DNA from 3 places in the Hydrogenophaga luteola genome. Region 1 is predicted to be linked to each of the others. Evidence: predicted binding sites of a transcription regulator. Region 1 holds the regulator's gene; each other region holds the start of a gene.

The links. Region 1 encodes sigma-54, which starts transcription at its own class of promoters, with help from an activator protein. Its sites were predicted from a motif close to TGGCANGNAANCTGCTTT; they were not measured.
Region 2: a site for sigma-54 is predicted at 1,792-1,809, ahead of ACFOPI_RS00430 (pilin). Genes of this name have one in related genera too.
Region 3: a site for sigma-54 is predicted at 1,679-1,696, ahead of ACFOPI_RS05355 (nitrate- and nitrite sensing domain-containing protein). Genes of this name have one in related genera too.

The regions. Positions count from the first base shown of each region.
Region 1 covers NZ_JBHRXX010000004.1:160,499-165,463, forward strand. The annotation lists gene ACFOPI_RS09920 (thiol:disulfide interchange protein DsbA/DsbL) at 11-649, shown strand; gene lptA (lipopolysaccharide transport periplasmic protein LptA) at 826-1,425, shown strand; gene lptB (LPS export ABC transporter ATP-binding protein) at 1,461-2,210, shown strand; gene ACFOPI_RS09935 (RNA polymerase factor sigma-54) at 2,223-3,842, shown strand; gene ACFOPI_RS09940 (THUMP domain-containing class I SAM-dependent RNA methyltransferase) at 3,839-4,965, shown strand, end outside.
Region 2 covers NZ_JBHRXX010000001.1:93,294-98,258, reverse strand. The annotation lists gene ACFOPI_RS00445 (CHASE2 domain-containing protein) at 1-34, shown strand, start outside; gene ACFOPI_RS00440 (3',5'-cyclic-nucleotide phosphodiesterase) at 70-873, shown strand; gene ACFOPI_RS00435 (pilin) at 1,062-1,613, shown strand; gene ACFOPI_RS00430 (pilin) at 1,846-2,394, shown strand; gene tfpZ (TfpX/TfpZ family type IV pilin accessory protein) at 2,482-3,267, shown strand; gene ACFOPI_RS00420 (sulfatase-like hydrolase/transferase) at 3,267-4,691, shown strand; gene ACFOPI_RS00415 (sulfatase-like hydrolase/transferase) at 4,691-4,965, shown strand, end outside.
Region 3 covers NZ_JBHRXX010000002.1:330,061-335,025, reverse strand. The annotation lists gene cobA (uroporphyrinogen-III C-methyltransferase) at 1-805, shown strand, start outside; gene ACFOPI_RS05360 (substrate-binding domain-containing protein) at 889-1,584, shown strand; gene ACFOPI_RS05355 (nitrate- and nitrite sensing domain-containing protein) at 1,708-2,991, shown strand; gene ACFOPI_RS05350 (CmpA/NrtA family ABC transporter substrate-binding protein) at 3,334-4,611, shown strand; gene ntrB (nitrate ABC transporter permease) at 4,633-4,965, shown strand, end outside.

The DNA of each region.
Region 1 (4,965 bases):
GTCCGATTCCATGCATCGTCGAGATTTTTCGCGCAGCCTCCTGGTGGCTGGTGCCGCCACCGCCAGCGGACTGGCCCTGTCGCCGGCACTGGCCCAGCGCGTGGCCTTCAAGGAAGGCACCGACTTCCAGCGCCTGGCCAAGCCAGCACCGACCGAGAGCCCGGCGGGGCAGGTCGAGGTGGTCGAGTTCTTTGCCTACAGCTGCATCCACTGCTACAACTTCGAGCCAGTCTTCGGCGAGTGGATCAAGCGCAAGCCGGCCCACGTCACGGTGCGCCGCATGCCGGTGGCCTTCAACCAGAACTTCGTGCCGATGCAGCGCCTGTACTTCACGCTGGAGGCCATGAACCTGGTGGACACGCTGCACGTCAAGGTGTTCAAGGCCATCCATGAAGAGCGCCTGCCTCTGACAACGACACCCGCCATCACCGCCTGGATCGAAAAGCAGGGCGTGAACCGCGAGCAGTTTCTGGGCATCTTCAACGGTCAGGCCGCCGAGCTGTCCAAGAAGGCCGTCGGTCTGCAGGACGCCTACCAGGTAGAAGGCACGCCCGCCCTGGGCATCGCCGGCAAGTTCTATGTGGGTGGACAGGGGCCGCGCACTCTGCTGGTGGCCGACTCGCTGATCGCCGAGGCCCGCAAAGGCTGACCGGTTTCTGTCACTTCTCTTCTTGAAGCCCGCCTGTGCGGGCTTCCTGCTTTCATGGCGGGAACAATGTGCCGCCGCTGCCGCGAAACGGCTTGGGCACCGCTACAATGAATGCAAGATTTGTGCCCTCATACGCCATGCACCTACACGCACCAACCCCCCGTTCCATCGCCCGGATGTTGGCCGTCATTGGCCTGACGCTGCCCCTGCTGGCGCAGGCCGAAAAGGCCGACAAGGACAAGCCCATGAACGTGGAGGCCGATGCGCTGCGTTACGAAGAGGCGCGCCAGACCAGCGTGTTCACCGGCAATGTGCTGATCACCAAGGGCACCATCCTGATGCGTGGTGCCAAACTGGACGTGCGCCAGGACCCGCAGGGCAACCAGTACGGTCTGCTGCTGGGAACGCCCGAGAAGGCCGGCTTCTTCCGCCAGAAACGGGAAGGTCTGGACGAGTGGATTGAGGGCGAAGGCGACCGCATCGAATACGACAGCAAGGCTCAGACGGTGCTGTTCACCGGCCGCGCGGTGCTGCGCCGCTACCGCGGCACCCTGCTCAACGACGTGAGCGAAGGCACCGAGATCCTCTACAACAGCCTGACCGAGGTGTTCACGGTCAAGGGTGGCGACACCAGCAAGACGGCAGCCAATCCCACCGGCCGCGTGCGCGCCATGCTCACGCCGATCCCGGAAGAGGAGAAGAACGGTCCCGCCGCTCCAGCGACCGATCCGGCGAAGCTGCGCCCCAGCGGCAAGATCACCGAGCCCAAGAAGTGACGGAGACCGTCGCCAGCGCCAGCCCTTCGGGCGACATGGTGTCGCACAGCCGTCTGGAGGTCAGAGGGCTCAAGAAGTCCTATGGCAGCCGCAAGGTGGTCAAGGACGTATCCCTGTCGGTGGACAAGGGCGAGGTGGTCGGTCTGCTCGGTCCCAACGGTGCCGGCAAAACCACCTCGTTCTACATGATCGTCGGCCTGCTGCGGGCCGATGGTGGCGAAATCCTGCTGGACGACCACCGCATCGAATCCCTGCCCATCCACCGGCGCGCCCGGCTGGGCCTGGGCTACCTGCCGCAGGAAGCATCAATCTTCCGAAAGCTGACGGTGGCGCAGAACGTGCGCGCGGTGCTGGAGCTGCAGCAGGACGCCAACGGCCAGCCGCTGTCCGCGCGCGAGATCGACGCCCGCCTGGACGAGCTGCTCAAGGAGCTGCGCGTCGACCACCTGCGCGATTCGCCCGCGCCCGCCCTCTCGGGCGGTGAGCGCCGGCGCGTGGAGATCGCCCGCGCGCTGGCCACCCGCCCGCGGTTCATCCTGCTGGACGAGCCTTTCGCCGGCATCGACCCGATCGCGGTGCTGGAAATCCAGCACATCATCAGCTTCCTCAAGTCGCGCGGCATCGGTGTGCTGATCACCGACCACAACGTGCGCGAAACCCTGGGCATCTGTGACCACGCCTACATCATCAGTGACGGTCATGTGCTGGCCAGCGGGACCACCGCCGAAATCATTGAAAACGCCGAGGTGCGCCGCGTCTACCTCGGCGAGAACTTCCGCATGTGACGGGATGAGCGGATGAAGCAAGGTCTGTCGCTGCGGGTGTCGCAGCACCTCGCGCTGACGCCACAACTGCAGCAGTCGATCCGGCTGCTGCAGCTGTCCACGCTGGAGATGGCCCAGGAGGTCGAGCAGATGCTCGACGAGAACCCGTTCCTGGAACGTGGCGAGGAGCTGGCCGATCGCGAGGATTTCGGCGTTCAGACGGCGGACGCGCCGGTGGTGGCCGGCGAGCAACTGGAAGAAGCGGCGCAGCCGGTGGTTGAGCCGCGCAGCGCCGAGCCGGACACCCGCACCGCCCCGGCCGACAGCGCGGACAGCACCGGCGACGACGTCGAGAGCCGGCTGGACGGTGCGACCCCGGTCGAAGAGAGCTGGGAAGGCGACGGCACGGTCGAGATGGCGCCCGACGACAGCGAGTGGGGGGGCGAAGCGCCTGCGCGCAACAGCGGCTCCGGCAGCGAAGACGACGACACCGCCACCGCCGCCGACCTGGCCCGTGTGCCGGTCAGCCTGCAGGACCAGCTGCACGACCAGGCGCGCTGCCTGCGCCTCTCGGACGAGGACAGCGCGGCGCTGTACTTCCTGATCGAGTCGCTCAACGACGATGGCTATCTGGAGGACAGCCTGCACGAGCTGGCCCGCGCCTGCTGGCGGCTGACCGCCGGCCGGCCCGCCGATGAGGAACCGCGCTTCGACGAGGTCGAGGCGATCGAGCGGCGCCTGGGCATCGCCCTGCAGTGGCTGCAGCAGATGGAGCCCACGGGCGTGGGCGCGCGCGACCTGGGGGAGTGCCTGCGGCTGCAGATCATGGACCTGCGCAACACGCCGGCGGCCCGTGCGGCGCTGGCGATCTGCGAGCAGCCGCTGGAGCTGATGGCCAAGCGCGACATCAAGCGCCTGTGTGCGGCCACCGGGCACGACGACGAGACCGTGCGTGCGGCGCTGACGCTGATCGCGCGGCTCGAGCCCAAGCCGGGGCGCCGCTTCGTCGACGTCGAGCGCAACGTGGTGGTGCCCGACGTGATCGTCACCCGCGCCGGTCGCGGCTTCAAGGTCTCGCTCAACGCCGAGGTGATGCCGCGCCTGCGCGTGCACGACGTTTACGCCAACGCCCTGCGGGGGCGGCGCGAGGCCGGCGGCGAAGCCGGCCACGCGGCCATGCAGCAACGGCTGCAGGAAGCGCGCTGGTTCATCAAGAACATCCAGCAGCGCTTTGACACCATCCTGCGTGTGTCCTCGGCCATCGTCGAGCGCCAGCGCAACTTCTTCATGCACGGCGAGCTCGCCATGCGCCCGCTGGTGCTGCGCGAGATCGCTGACGAGCTGGGTTTGCACGAGTCCACGATCAGCCGCGTGACCACGGCCAAGTACATGGCCACGCCGTTCGGCACCTACGAACTGAAGTACTTCTTCGGCTCCAGCCTGGGCACCGAGACCGGCGGCAATGCGTCGAGCACCGCGGTGCGTGCGCTGCTCAAGCAGTTCATTGCCTCCGAAGAGCCGTCCAAACCGCTGTCGGACAACCAGCTCTCGGACCTGCTCAAGGAGCAGGGCATCGAGTGCGCGCGCCGCACGGTCGCGAAATACCGCGAGGCGCTGCGCATCGCGCCCGCGAACCTGAGAAAAGCGCTTTGAACTCCCTTTCCCTGTTCCTTCCTTGCGCCGCAGGGGTGGAAGACTACCTCGCGGCCGAGGTCACCCGCATCACCGGCGAGACCGCTGTGCAGAAGTCGCGCGCTGGCGTGGCGCTGCAGTCCTCGTGGCGCGACGCGCTCAAACTCAACCTGCACAGCCGGCTCGCCCAGCGTGTGCTGGTGCAGCTCTGGCACGGCGGCTACCGCAGCGAGAACGACCTCTATGCCGCGGCCAGCGAGGTCGCGTGGGAGATCTGGTTCACCCCGCAGCAGACCATCAAGGTCGAGGTCACGGCCCAGCACAGCCCGCTCAAGAGCCTGAACTTCGCGGCGCTCAAGATCAAGGACGCGGTCTGCGACCGCTTCCGCGACAAACGCGGCGAACGCCCCAGCGTCAACACCACCTGGCCCGATGTGCGACTCTACGCCCACCTGACCACCGACACGGTGAGCCTCTACATCGACACCTCGGGCGAGCCTCTGTTCAAGCGCGGCTGGCGCGAGGACAAGGGTGATGCGCCGCTGAAGGAAACGCTGGCCGCGGCCATGATCGCCGCCACCGGCTGGAATGGCGCCGAAGCCGAGTCGCTGGACGACATCGTGCCGCTGTACGACCCCTGCTGCGGCAGCGGCACGGTGGCCATCGAGGCGGCGCAGATCGCGCTGCGCGTGGCGCCCGGCCTGCAGCGGCGTTTCGCCTTCGAGAAGCTGCTGCCGTTCCAGCCGCACGTCTGGCACGCGCTCAAGGACGAGGCCGCCAAGCAGCGCCGCGATTGGCCCGCCGGACGCAAGCCCATCGTGTTCGGCAGCGACGTGGCCTTCCGCATGGTCGACTTCGCGCAACGCAACGCCGAGCGCGCGGGCGTGGCCTTTGCGATGGAACTGCGCGGCGGCGACGCGCTGCAGCGCATGCCGCCCACCGACAAGCCGGGTGTGATGCTGCTGAACCCGCCCTATGGCGAGCGCATTGCGGCGGCTGGCGTGGCGGGGCAGAGCGCCCAGGTGCGCGCGGCCGAACGCGGCGCGCGCGCGCCCCGCACCTTCACCGTGGGCGCCAAGGCCGCGCCCGAACCAGGCCTGGGCCGCGAGAGCGTCCAGATGGCCGATGGCAGCGACGGCAGCGA
Region 2 (4,965 bases), on a different contig from region 1:
CTGGGACGGCTCCACCGCGTTCGACACCAAATAAACCGCCCGAACGGGCCACCAACTCCTGGAACATTGATGAGGGTACGCGTACTGGGCTGCTCAGGCGCCATTTCGCAAGGCTGCCGGACCACCTCCTTCCTGCTCGATGACGACGTGCTCGTCGACGCCGGCACCGGGGTGGGCGACCTCAGCCTCGACGAAATGGCGCGGGTCGACCATGTGCTGCTCACCCACTCCCACCTTGACCACGTGGCCAGCCTGCCCCTGATGCTCGATGCGGTGGCCGCGCGGCGGCTGGCGGCCGGCGCTGCGCCGCTGGTGGTGCACGCCCTTCCAGGCACGATCTCCGCGCTGAAGGTGCACATCTTCAACAACCTGATCTGGCCCGATTTTTCGACCATTCCCAGTGCCGAGACCCCGCTGATGCGCTTCGTGCCGATCACCGTGGGCGAGCTGCTGTGCGTGGGGGGCAAAGACATCGAAGTGCTGCCGGCGGTGCACACCGTGCCCGCGGTGGGTTACGCGGTGAACAGCCCCAGCGGCCACTGGGTGTTCAGCGGCGACACCGAGCGCAACCCGGCGTTCTGGCAGCGCGTCAACCGGATCGATGTGGCCATGCTGATCATCGAGACCGCCTTCAGCGACCGCGAGCGCGAACTGGCCCAGCGAAGCCTGCACCTGGCGCCCAGCTCGCTGGCCGACGAACTGGACCAGATCGACCGCAGCCGCCGCTTCCCGATCTACATCACGCACACCAAGCCGGCCGAGACCGGGCTGATCATGGAAGAGATTCGCCGCTTCGACGACGCGCCGAACCGGGCCGATGACGTGCGCCACGACATCCGCTGGCTCAGCGCTGGGCAGACCTTCGACCTCTGACAAATTTTGTCCCGCGAACGGCGGGTGACAAAAATTGTCAGTGACTGCCGGCGACAGAGGACACAAATCGTCACTGGTCGGGGGCGGTGCGTGAAAAAGCACGCAAAAAGCAGGGCAAATCGGGTTGGCACGCTCCATGCGATGACACACCCGTCCTCAACCCACAACCCCCTCCAAGGAGTTTTTCAATGAAGCGTTCCCTGCAAAAAGGTTTCACCCTGATCGAACTGATGATCGTGGTGGCCATCATCGGTATCCTGGCTGCGGTGGCGCTGCCGGCGTATCAGGACTACACGATCCGCGCCCGTATCACTGAAGGTCTGTCGGTTGCCGCCGATGCAAAAACTCAGATCGGCACCAGCGCGACCACCGCGACCGAGCTGACAGCACTGGCCACTTCGTGGAACGCGCAAGGCGGTAGCACGGGCGCGACCAGCAAGTATGTGTCCAGCGTGCGGATGGATGCCACCACGGGTGAGATCACGGTGACCTACAACCGGGAAAACGTGGGTGCCATTCCCGACGGCGCGACACTCAATCTGAAGCCCTTCATGTCCGTGGGCACCAGCAACTTCGTGGCGCTCGATACCGCATTGGGTGCCGGCTACTCCGGCGAGACCGGTGCCATCGATTGGGCCTGCGCATCGGTTGCCAATACCGTGGCAACGGCTCGTGGCATGGCCACCGGCCTCACGGCGGGTACTCTGCCTGCCAAGTTCGCGCCCAGCGAGTGCCGCTGATAGAAGCACATTGATCTCAGGTTGACTGATGTCAAGGGGGCACTGCGGTGCCCCTTTTTTTGTCAGTTTCTGATGAGTTAAGTCGATACTGAGCCTGTCGATTGTGTGAGAGCGTCAATGGGATTAATGAACTGCTTGCGGATGGAATGACGTATCTCTTTGGAGAAGTCTTAGCGCCTGGCATGCAACCTGCTTATTTTGGAATCACGAAAATACATTCTTTGAGGTGCAAATGAATTCCAACTACCATCGAGGATTCACGCTGATTGAATTGATGATCGTGGTTGCGATCATTGGCATCTTGGCGGCTGTTGCGCTACCTGCATACCAAGACTACACCATCCGTTCACGCATTGTCGAGGGGCTTTCACTGGCTTCCGATGCTAAGCAGGCGGTGGCCACTGCTGCATTGACACAGACTGAGTTGGCGGCTGTGGCTGGCTCCTACAATGAGGCCAATGGAAGCAATGGGCTTACGAGTAAGTACGTGAGTGGTGTTCAGATTGATGCGACAACCGGTGAAATATCGATTACCTTCAATCGTCAAAACGTCGGTGCAATTCCTGATGATTCGGTGATGATGCTCAAGCCTTTTGTATCTGTTGGCAGTGATTTTGTGGCGCTCGACACCGTGCTGTCTTCAACCTATTCCGGCGAGACCGGTTCCGTCGACTGGGCCTGCGCATCTTCTGCAAATACTGTAGCTACAGCCAGGGGAATGACCATCAGTATTCCCGCCAATGCGCTGCCCTCCCGGTTTGCGCCTACCGAATGTCGATGACGCCTGCATCGTCGTTGCACAATTTCAGGGAAGTGTGAGGTTCGCGTAGGATTGGGGGACTGGACTTGTTGTTGCTTGTGTGTGCGAATGACTGACTCGCGTTTTCTCAATACATTGGGCACCAGAGCCAAGGCAGCAGGAGTGCATCTGGTGCTGTCTGCATCCGTGGCTTCGGTGTTGGCTGTGCTCGTATTCGGCTTCTGGTACCCGGCTGATTACCGTATGTTGGCAGGGGGAACAGACCTCTTCCTGATTGTCATGATGGTGGATGTCGTGCTCGGGCCACTTCTGACATTTGTCGTTTTTGACCGCTCAAAAGGCTGGCGTCATCTCAAGCGGGATCTTGCGGTCATTGCGCTCCTTCAGGTACTGGCCTTGTCGTATGGGCTTCACGCGGTGTACCTGGGGCGGCCAGTCGCGCTTGCATTCGAATTTGATCGCTTTCGAGTGGTTTCTTTTGCAGAGGTGGTGGAAGACGAGCTGCCTCAGGCCCTGCCCATGTTTCAGCGTCTGCCCATGAATGGGCCCATGCTGCTTGCAGTGCGAAAATCGCGTACACCGGAAGAGCGCTCCGATGCATTGAATGCTGCGATTCTCCAGGGAATCGACAACAGTCAGCGCCCGAAGTTCTGGGTTCCGTACGATGAAGAGGCTCGAGCCGCAGCGGTGTCTGCCGGACGGACACTGGACGTTCTGGTGTCCAGATATCCAGCGGCTAAGGCCGCTGCTGAGCAGCTGTCTGCATTGACTGACACTCACGAAGAACAAAGCGGTTTGCGCTTTCTGCCCGTTCGTGCCAAACACGATGCGGTGGCCGTTTTGCGTCGAGATGGAGAAATTGTCGGTATCCTGCCATTTGATGGGTTTTTTTGATGAACCTGCAATCCCCGTTATTGAACCGTTCCGCTTGGTATAAGACAGGCTGGCTCAGGATCGTGCTGGCGGTCATTGCTCTCGTCTTTTTGAACGGCATTTTCCAGTATGTGGCACTCCGTTTCGGATACACGCGCTATTTTCTCGGCTTCGAGCTGCTGGCGGCCGTTGTCGTCTTTGCGCTTGGATACCGGTGGTCTGGTCTGCTTCTTTTTTTTGTCGGCTTGGTATTGGAAATAGTTCTTGGGCTGACCGGATTGTTTCATTTTATGAATATCCGGGAGGCGTTGGACATGGCAGAGTTTGCGCTTCTTGCGCGCCCTGAAGATATATTTGGGTTTGTCGTTTCGTTCGTTTTGGTTGTGGGGTGTTTTTGGGTGGCGGGTACGCTGCTTTCAGGTGTTCGCTCTAGTCGAATGGCGTTGATTGGTGGGGTGTTCGTTGTCGGATTGACCTACGGGCAGTGGTCGGTTTCCGAAGAGCGGGGTGATTTTTTCACGCCAGTTCTTGCCAGCCAGGACGCTCTGTTGTTTGGAAGCGCTTCCTTCCTGCTGAAGAATACGCTGGATCTGAACCGAGTCAAGCAGGCGGTCGATGGCAATCCTGACGTTGAATATCACAAGATTCAGCACCCTTCGGCGGCAGATGGAGTCATGTGGGGGGGGGCACCAGATTCCCGGAGAATTCTCTTTGTGATCAGCGAGGCATGGGGCTTGCCAAGGGACCCGAACATTCTGGAGAAGCAGATTCTCTCCCTGCGCAACAGTGTTCATGTGCAGGATCTGGAGCTGAAGAGCGTGTATGCAAGAGGAGCAACGGCTGCAGGCGAGTTGCGCGAGTTATGTGGCCTGATACCCAGTCGGATGAATTTTGGAAAAATGTCATCCGAATTGGTTGGGGAGTGCCTTCCCAAGAAATTGAAGGCTCTTGGGTATCGAACGGTCGCAGTCCATGGCGCTGACAGCGGCATGTACAGAAGAAGCCGATGGTACCCCGTGCTTGGGTTTGAAAAAATGTTTTTCAAGAACGACATGCCTGCGTCCGAGTCGAACTGTTATTCCTTTCCAGGATATTGCGATCGGAATATTTTTCCGGTGGTGCGGGATCAACTGAAAAATGAGCAAGTGTTTGTATATTGGTTGACCCTCAATACCCATGTTCCTTATGATCGGCGCGATATATCGCACTATCGTGATGATCTTTGCAGTGAATTTTCTAGAGAAAATACCAATGAGATGCTCTGCAACTATCAAAACCTACACGCCCAATTTTTTGACGGGCTGGCCCATCTCATCAAGGATGACGCGTTGCGAGGTGTGGAGGTTGTGGTGGTTGGGGATCACGCGCCAATATTTCTGGATGGCGAGACGCGTGAGCGCTTTGAACGTGAGCGGGTTCCCGTGCTGCATTTCACAGTGAAGTGATGGGGTCGCCCAGCGCGCGCGCCCAGTACGCCCAGGCCCCAAGTGTGAGGGGCCTGCTTGCATTGGCGGCTTATCTTCTTCTGGGCTTGCTCTTTCAGTGGATTTCACTGCATTTCGGCTTCAAGCGCTACCTGTTGAATGCTGAAATGTTGATCGCCATGCTCCTGTTTATGGCGGGATGGCAGGGATTGGGTGTTTTGGCTTTTCTCGTCGCGGTCTGCTTGGAATTGACCCTTGGCGCCACCTCTGTTTTTCGCTTGATCGACATCGCTCA
Region 3 (4,965 bases), on a different contig from region 1:
CGCCACCGACGGCTCCGACGCGCCTCCGGGCAGGGTCACGCTGGTGGGTGCGGGCCCGGGCGACCCGGAACTGCTGACGGTGAAGGCGGTGAAGGCGCTGCAGGCGGCGCGGCTGGTGCTCTACGACCACCTGGTCAGCCCGGCGGTGCTGGAACACCTGAGCCCCGACGCGGAACGCATCTATGTGGGCAAGGAAAGCTCGCGCCACACCCTGCCGCAGGCCTCGATCATCGAATTGATGGTGCAACTGGCGCGCAGCGGGCGCCCGCTGCTGCGGCTCAAGGGCGGCGACGGCTACATCTTCGGCCGCGGCGGCGAAGAGGCCCAGGCGCTGGCCGCAGAAGGCATTCCGTTCACCGTGGTCCCGGGCCTCACGGCCGCGCAGGGCGCCGCGGCGTCGGTCGGCATTCCGCTCACGCACCGCGACCATGCGTGCTCGCTGGTGCTGGCCACCGGCCACCTGCGCGACGGCCAGGGGCTGGACATGGACTGGGCCATGCTCGCGCGCCCGCGCCAGACCGTGGTGCTCTACATGGGCGTGAACAACCTGCCCGAGATCTGCCGCCAGCTGATCTCCCACGGCCTGTCGCCGCAGACGCCGGCCGCGCTGGTCGAGAAAGCCACCCTGCCCGACGAACGCTGCATCACCGGCACGCTGGCCGAGCTGCCCGCGCTGGCGCTGCGCCACCAGGTGCGGCCGCCGGCGCTGATCATGGTCGGCGGGGTGGTGTCGGTGCGTGCGCAGCTGGTGCCGACCGCGGCGGTGGCGGTGGCGCCGCTGGCGCAGCTCCATGCCGCGGCCTGATATCAGAAAGAACGCCGCCCCAGGGGCCAGGCGGCAGCGGCTTTGATACGCTGGCGGGCCCTGTCAACCCGCCCGCCGCCACCATGCCGACCACGTCCCTGACCCTGATCTCTTCCATGGCCACCAAGGCCCTGCTGGCCGACCTGGTGGCCGCGTATTCGGCGCAGCACCCGGAGGTGGCGGTCGCCGTCACCTCGGTCGGCGGCGTCGATGCGGCCAAGCGGGTCGTGGCCGGCGAGGCCTTCGACATCGTGGCCCTGGCCTCGGACGCGATCGAAAAGCTGGCCGCCAGCGGCCACGTGGCCGGTGACAGCCGCGTGGACATGGTGCATTCGGCCGTGGCCGTGGCCGTGCCGGCCGGCGCCCCGCGGCCCGACATCGCCACCGAAGACGCGCTCAAGGCCGCCGTGCTCGCCGCGCCCACGCTCGGCTACTCCACCGGCCCCAGCGGTGTGCAGCTGGCCAGGCTGTTCGAGCGCTGGGGCATCGCCGAGCAGATCGCACCACGCATCGTCACGCCGCCGCCCGGCACCTCGGTGGGTTCACTGGTTGCCAAGGGCGAGGTCGCCCTGGGTTTCCAGCAGCTCAGCGAGATGACGGGCGTGGCGGGCATCGACGTGATCGGCGGCCTGCCCGAGGCGGTGCAGATCGTCACCACCTTCTCGGCGGCGCGCGCCACGGTGAGCGCTCAGCCGGATGCCGTACAAAAGTTCCTGTCGTTTCTGTCCAGCCCGCAGACCGCCGACCTCAAGCGCCGGCACGGCATGAAGGCCGTTTAACCCCCCACGCTCCGCCGCTGCGCGGGTCGCTGCCCCCCAGGGGGGCTGATCCGGCTTGGGGCGGCCCGGCGCCGGATCGCTGGCCATTCTTCGGCGGCACGAATGTTGCTGCCGCCCCAGGGCATGAAATCGGCCTTCTGTTTCCTCATTGCCGCCAAGCGCTGCGAAATCGCCGGCCTGCAACAGCTGGCGCTGACCAGTGCCCTGGTCAACGCCACCGGCCGCTTCATCCACGCGCTGCAGCGCGAGCGCGGCCTGTCCAACCTGTATCTCGCCTCGCAGGGCCAGTACTGGGCCGATGAGCGCCTGGCGCAGGTGGCGCGCTGCGACGAGCTGCAGGCCGAGGTGCGCGCCGCCTTCGACACCCTGGACACCGAGACCCCGCGCGCCGGCAACGGCGCCCGCCTGTTCAGCCGCATCGCCTACGTGCTGCAGGGCCTGGACGCCCTGCTGTTGCTGCGCCAGCGCGTGCAGACACAAGCTTGGAGCGCCGCCCGCGCCACCGCCGGGTACATCCGGCTGATCAACGGCCTGCTGGCCGTTGTGTTCGAGGCCGCCGACAGCGCCTCGGACCCCGACATCTCGCGCCGCCTGGTGGCTCTGTTCAACTTCATCCAGGGCAAGGAGTTCGCCGGCCAGGAGCGCGCCACCGGATCGGCACTGTTTGCGGCGGGCTGCGCGCAGGCCGACGGCCAGCAGCGCCTCCTGCACCTGATCGACTCGCAGGAGCGCTGCCTGCAGGTGTTCGCCGACTTCGCCAGCGAGCCGCTTCGCGAGGCCTGGGCCGCCGTGCAGCGTCACGACACGCAGGCCTCGCTGGAGCGGCTGCGCCGCATCCTCGCCACCTCGCTGCCCGGCGGCCCACTGGACACAGGCCTGAGCCAGATCTGGTTCGACGCCTGCACCGCCCGCATGGACACCATGAAAACGGTAGAGGACGCGCTGGCTGCCGAGCTGGAGGCCCTGTGCCACCAGCGCCTGGCGGCCGCCACCCGCGACCTGGCCGATTTCCAGAAGTGGCAGCGCGCCGAGTCGCTGGGCGAAGACCTGCCGGACCACGGCGACTTCTTCGACGAGGGGCACGCCGTTCCCGCGCCGCCGGTGAGCCTGGCGCACCCGGTGCAGGCCTACGGCCCGCAGGTGGAGCGCTCGATCCTCGAACTGGTGCACGAGCAGGCGCTGCGCCTGCAGCAGATGGGTGACGAGCTGGACATGGTCCGCGCCAGCCTGAACGAACGCAAGATCGTCGAGCGCGCCAAGGGCCTGCTGATGGCGCACCGGCAGCTGAGCGAACACGAGGCGCACAAGACCCTGCGCCAGATGGCGATGAACCAGAACCGGCGCCTGGTGGACGTGGCGCAGGCGGTGCTGGCCATGGCCGAAATCCTGCCGCCGGGTCTGCGCTGAGCCGCCCTGCTGCGGCGCACAAAAGCTGTGCCGCACCACAACAGCGCACCAGTTTGAAGCCGTCCCGGCCCCCTTCCAGCGACGGAGCCTGCTCCGCGTTCTTCGAAAAATGCAGCCAATTCAAAGAGTTACGCCTTAGCCGGAGCTAACCAGCACAAGCTGGCACGGTCCGTGCTGAGGGATGGACAACGGGACGTGCCAATGGCGGCACACCCTCCCGACCGTCTCAGGACACTCAGGACAACGGCGTCCATTTCTCGCCCCCGACAGGGGGGCCTGGAATGGGCGCCGTTTTTGTTTTTCGGTTTCCGTTTTCTGGTTTTTTCTTCACAGGAGTTGAGCATGAACGACCACCGCGCCACGACACCCGAGACCGCCGCCGCGCCCGCCGCCGACTGTGGCTCGCGCCGCGACTTCATCAAGAAGGGTGCGGCCGCCGCCACCTTCTTCTCCACCCTGGGCCACAGCGGTGTCTGGGCCGCCGGCTCCGACGCGCCGGAGAAGACCGAGGTCAAGATCGGTTTCATCCCGCTGACCGACTGCGCCAGCGTGGTGATGGCCAGCGTGCTGGGCTTCGACAAGAAATACGGCGTGACCATCGTCCCCACCAAGGAGGCGAGCTGGGCTGGCGTGCGCGACAAGCTGGTCAACGGCGAACTGGACTTCGCCCACGTGCTCTACGGCCTGGTCTACGGCGTGCACATGGGCACGGCTGGTCCCAAGAAGGACATGGCCGTGCTGATGAGCCTGAACAACAACGGCCAGGCGATCACGCTGTCCAAGGCGCTGGCCGACAAGGGCGCGGTGGACGGCCCGTCCCTGGCCAAGGTGATGGCCGCCAACCCGCGTGAGTACACCTTCGCCGGCACCTTCCCGACCGGCACCCACGCCATGTGGATGCACTACTGGCTGGCCGCCGCCGGCATCAACCCGCTCTCGGGCGCCAAGCTGATCACCGTGCCGCCGCCGCAGATGGTGGCCAACATGCGCGTGGGCAACATGGATGGCTTCTGCGTGGGCGAGCCCTGGAACCACCGAGCCATCATGGACGGCATCGGCATCACCGCCAACACCACGCAGGACCTCTGGAAGGACCACCCCGAGAAGGTGCTGGGCACCACGGCCGAGTTCACCAAGAAGTACCCCAACACGACGCGCGCCGTGATGATGGCCGTGCTCGAAGCCAGCAAGTGGATCGACGCCGGCCTGCAGAACAAGTTGAAGATGGCCGAGACCGTGGCGCAGAAGGCCTACATCAACACCGGTGTGGACGCGATCAACCAGCGCATCCTGGGCCGCTACCAGAACGGCATGGGCAAGACCTGGGACGACCCCAACCACATGAAGTTCTTCAACGACGGCAAGGTCAACTTCCCCTACCTGTCCGATGGCATGTGGTTCCTCACGCAGCACAAGCGCTGGGGCCTGATCAAGAGCCACCCCGACTACCTGGGCATCGCCAAGCAGGTCAACCAGGTCGATCTGTACAAGTCGGTTGCCAGCGCCATGGGCATCAGCGTGCCCAAGGACCCGATGCGCAGCAGCAAGCTGATGGATGGCGTGGTGTGGGACGGCAAGGACCCCGCCAAGTACGCCGACTCCTTTGCCATCAAGGCCTGACCCTTCACCAGGAGAACCACCATGGTCGCCGCCGTTTTTCATCTGCCGCTGGAGGCTTCGGCCCCGCCCGCAGCCAGCCCCACGTCCTCGCACATCGCCAAAGCCATGACCGCCTCACAAGCCAAGCCCGCCGCAGCGACCCCCGCTCCGAAAAAGCCTGCGGTCGATCTCCGCAGCTTCTGGCTGGCGGTGCTGCCCCCCGTGCTGGGCCTGGCGGTTCTGGTGCTGGTCTGGCAGGCCATCGCGTCCACATCAAACAGTGGCATACCCAAGCCCGCCGAGACCTGGGCCCAGGCGGTCGAGGTGTTCTCCGATCCGTTCTACAGCAATGGCCCCAACGACCAGGGCATCGGC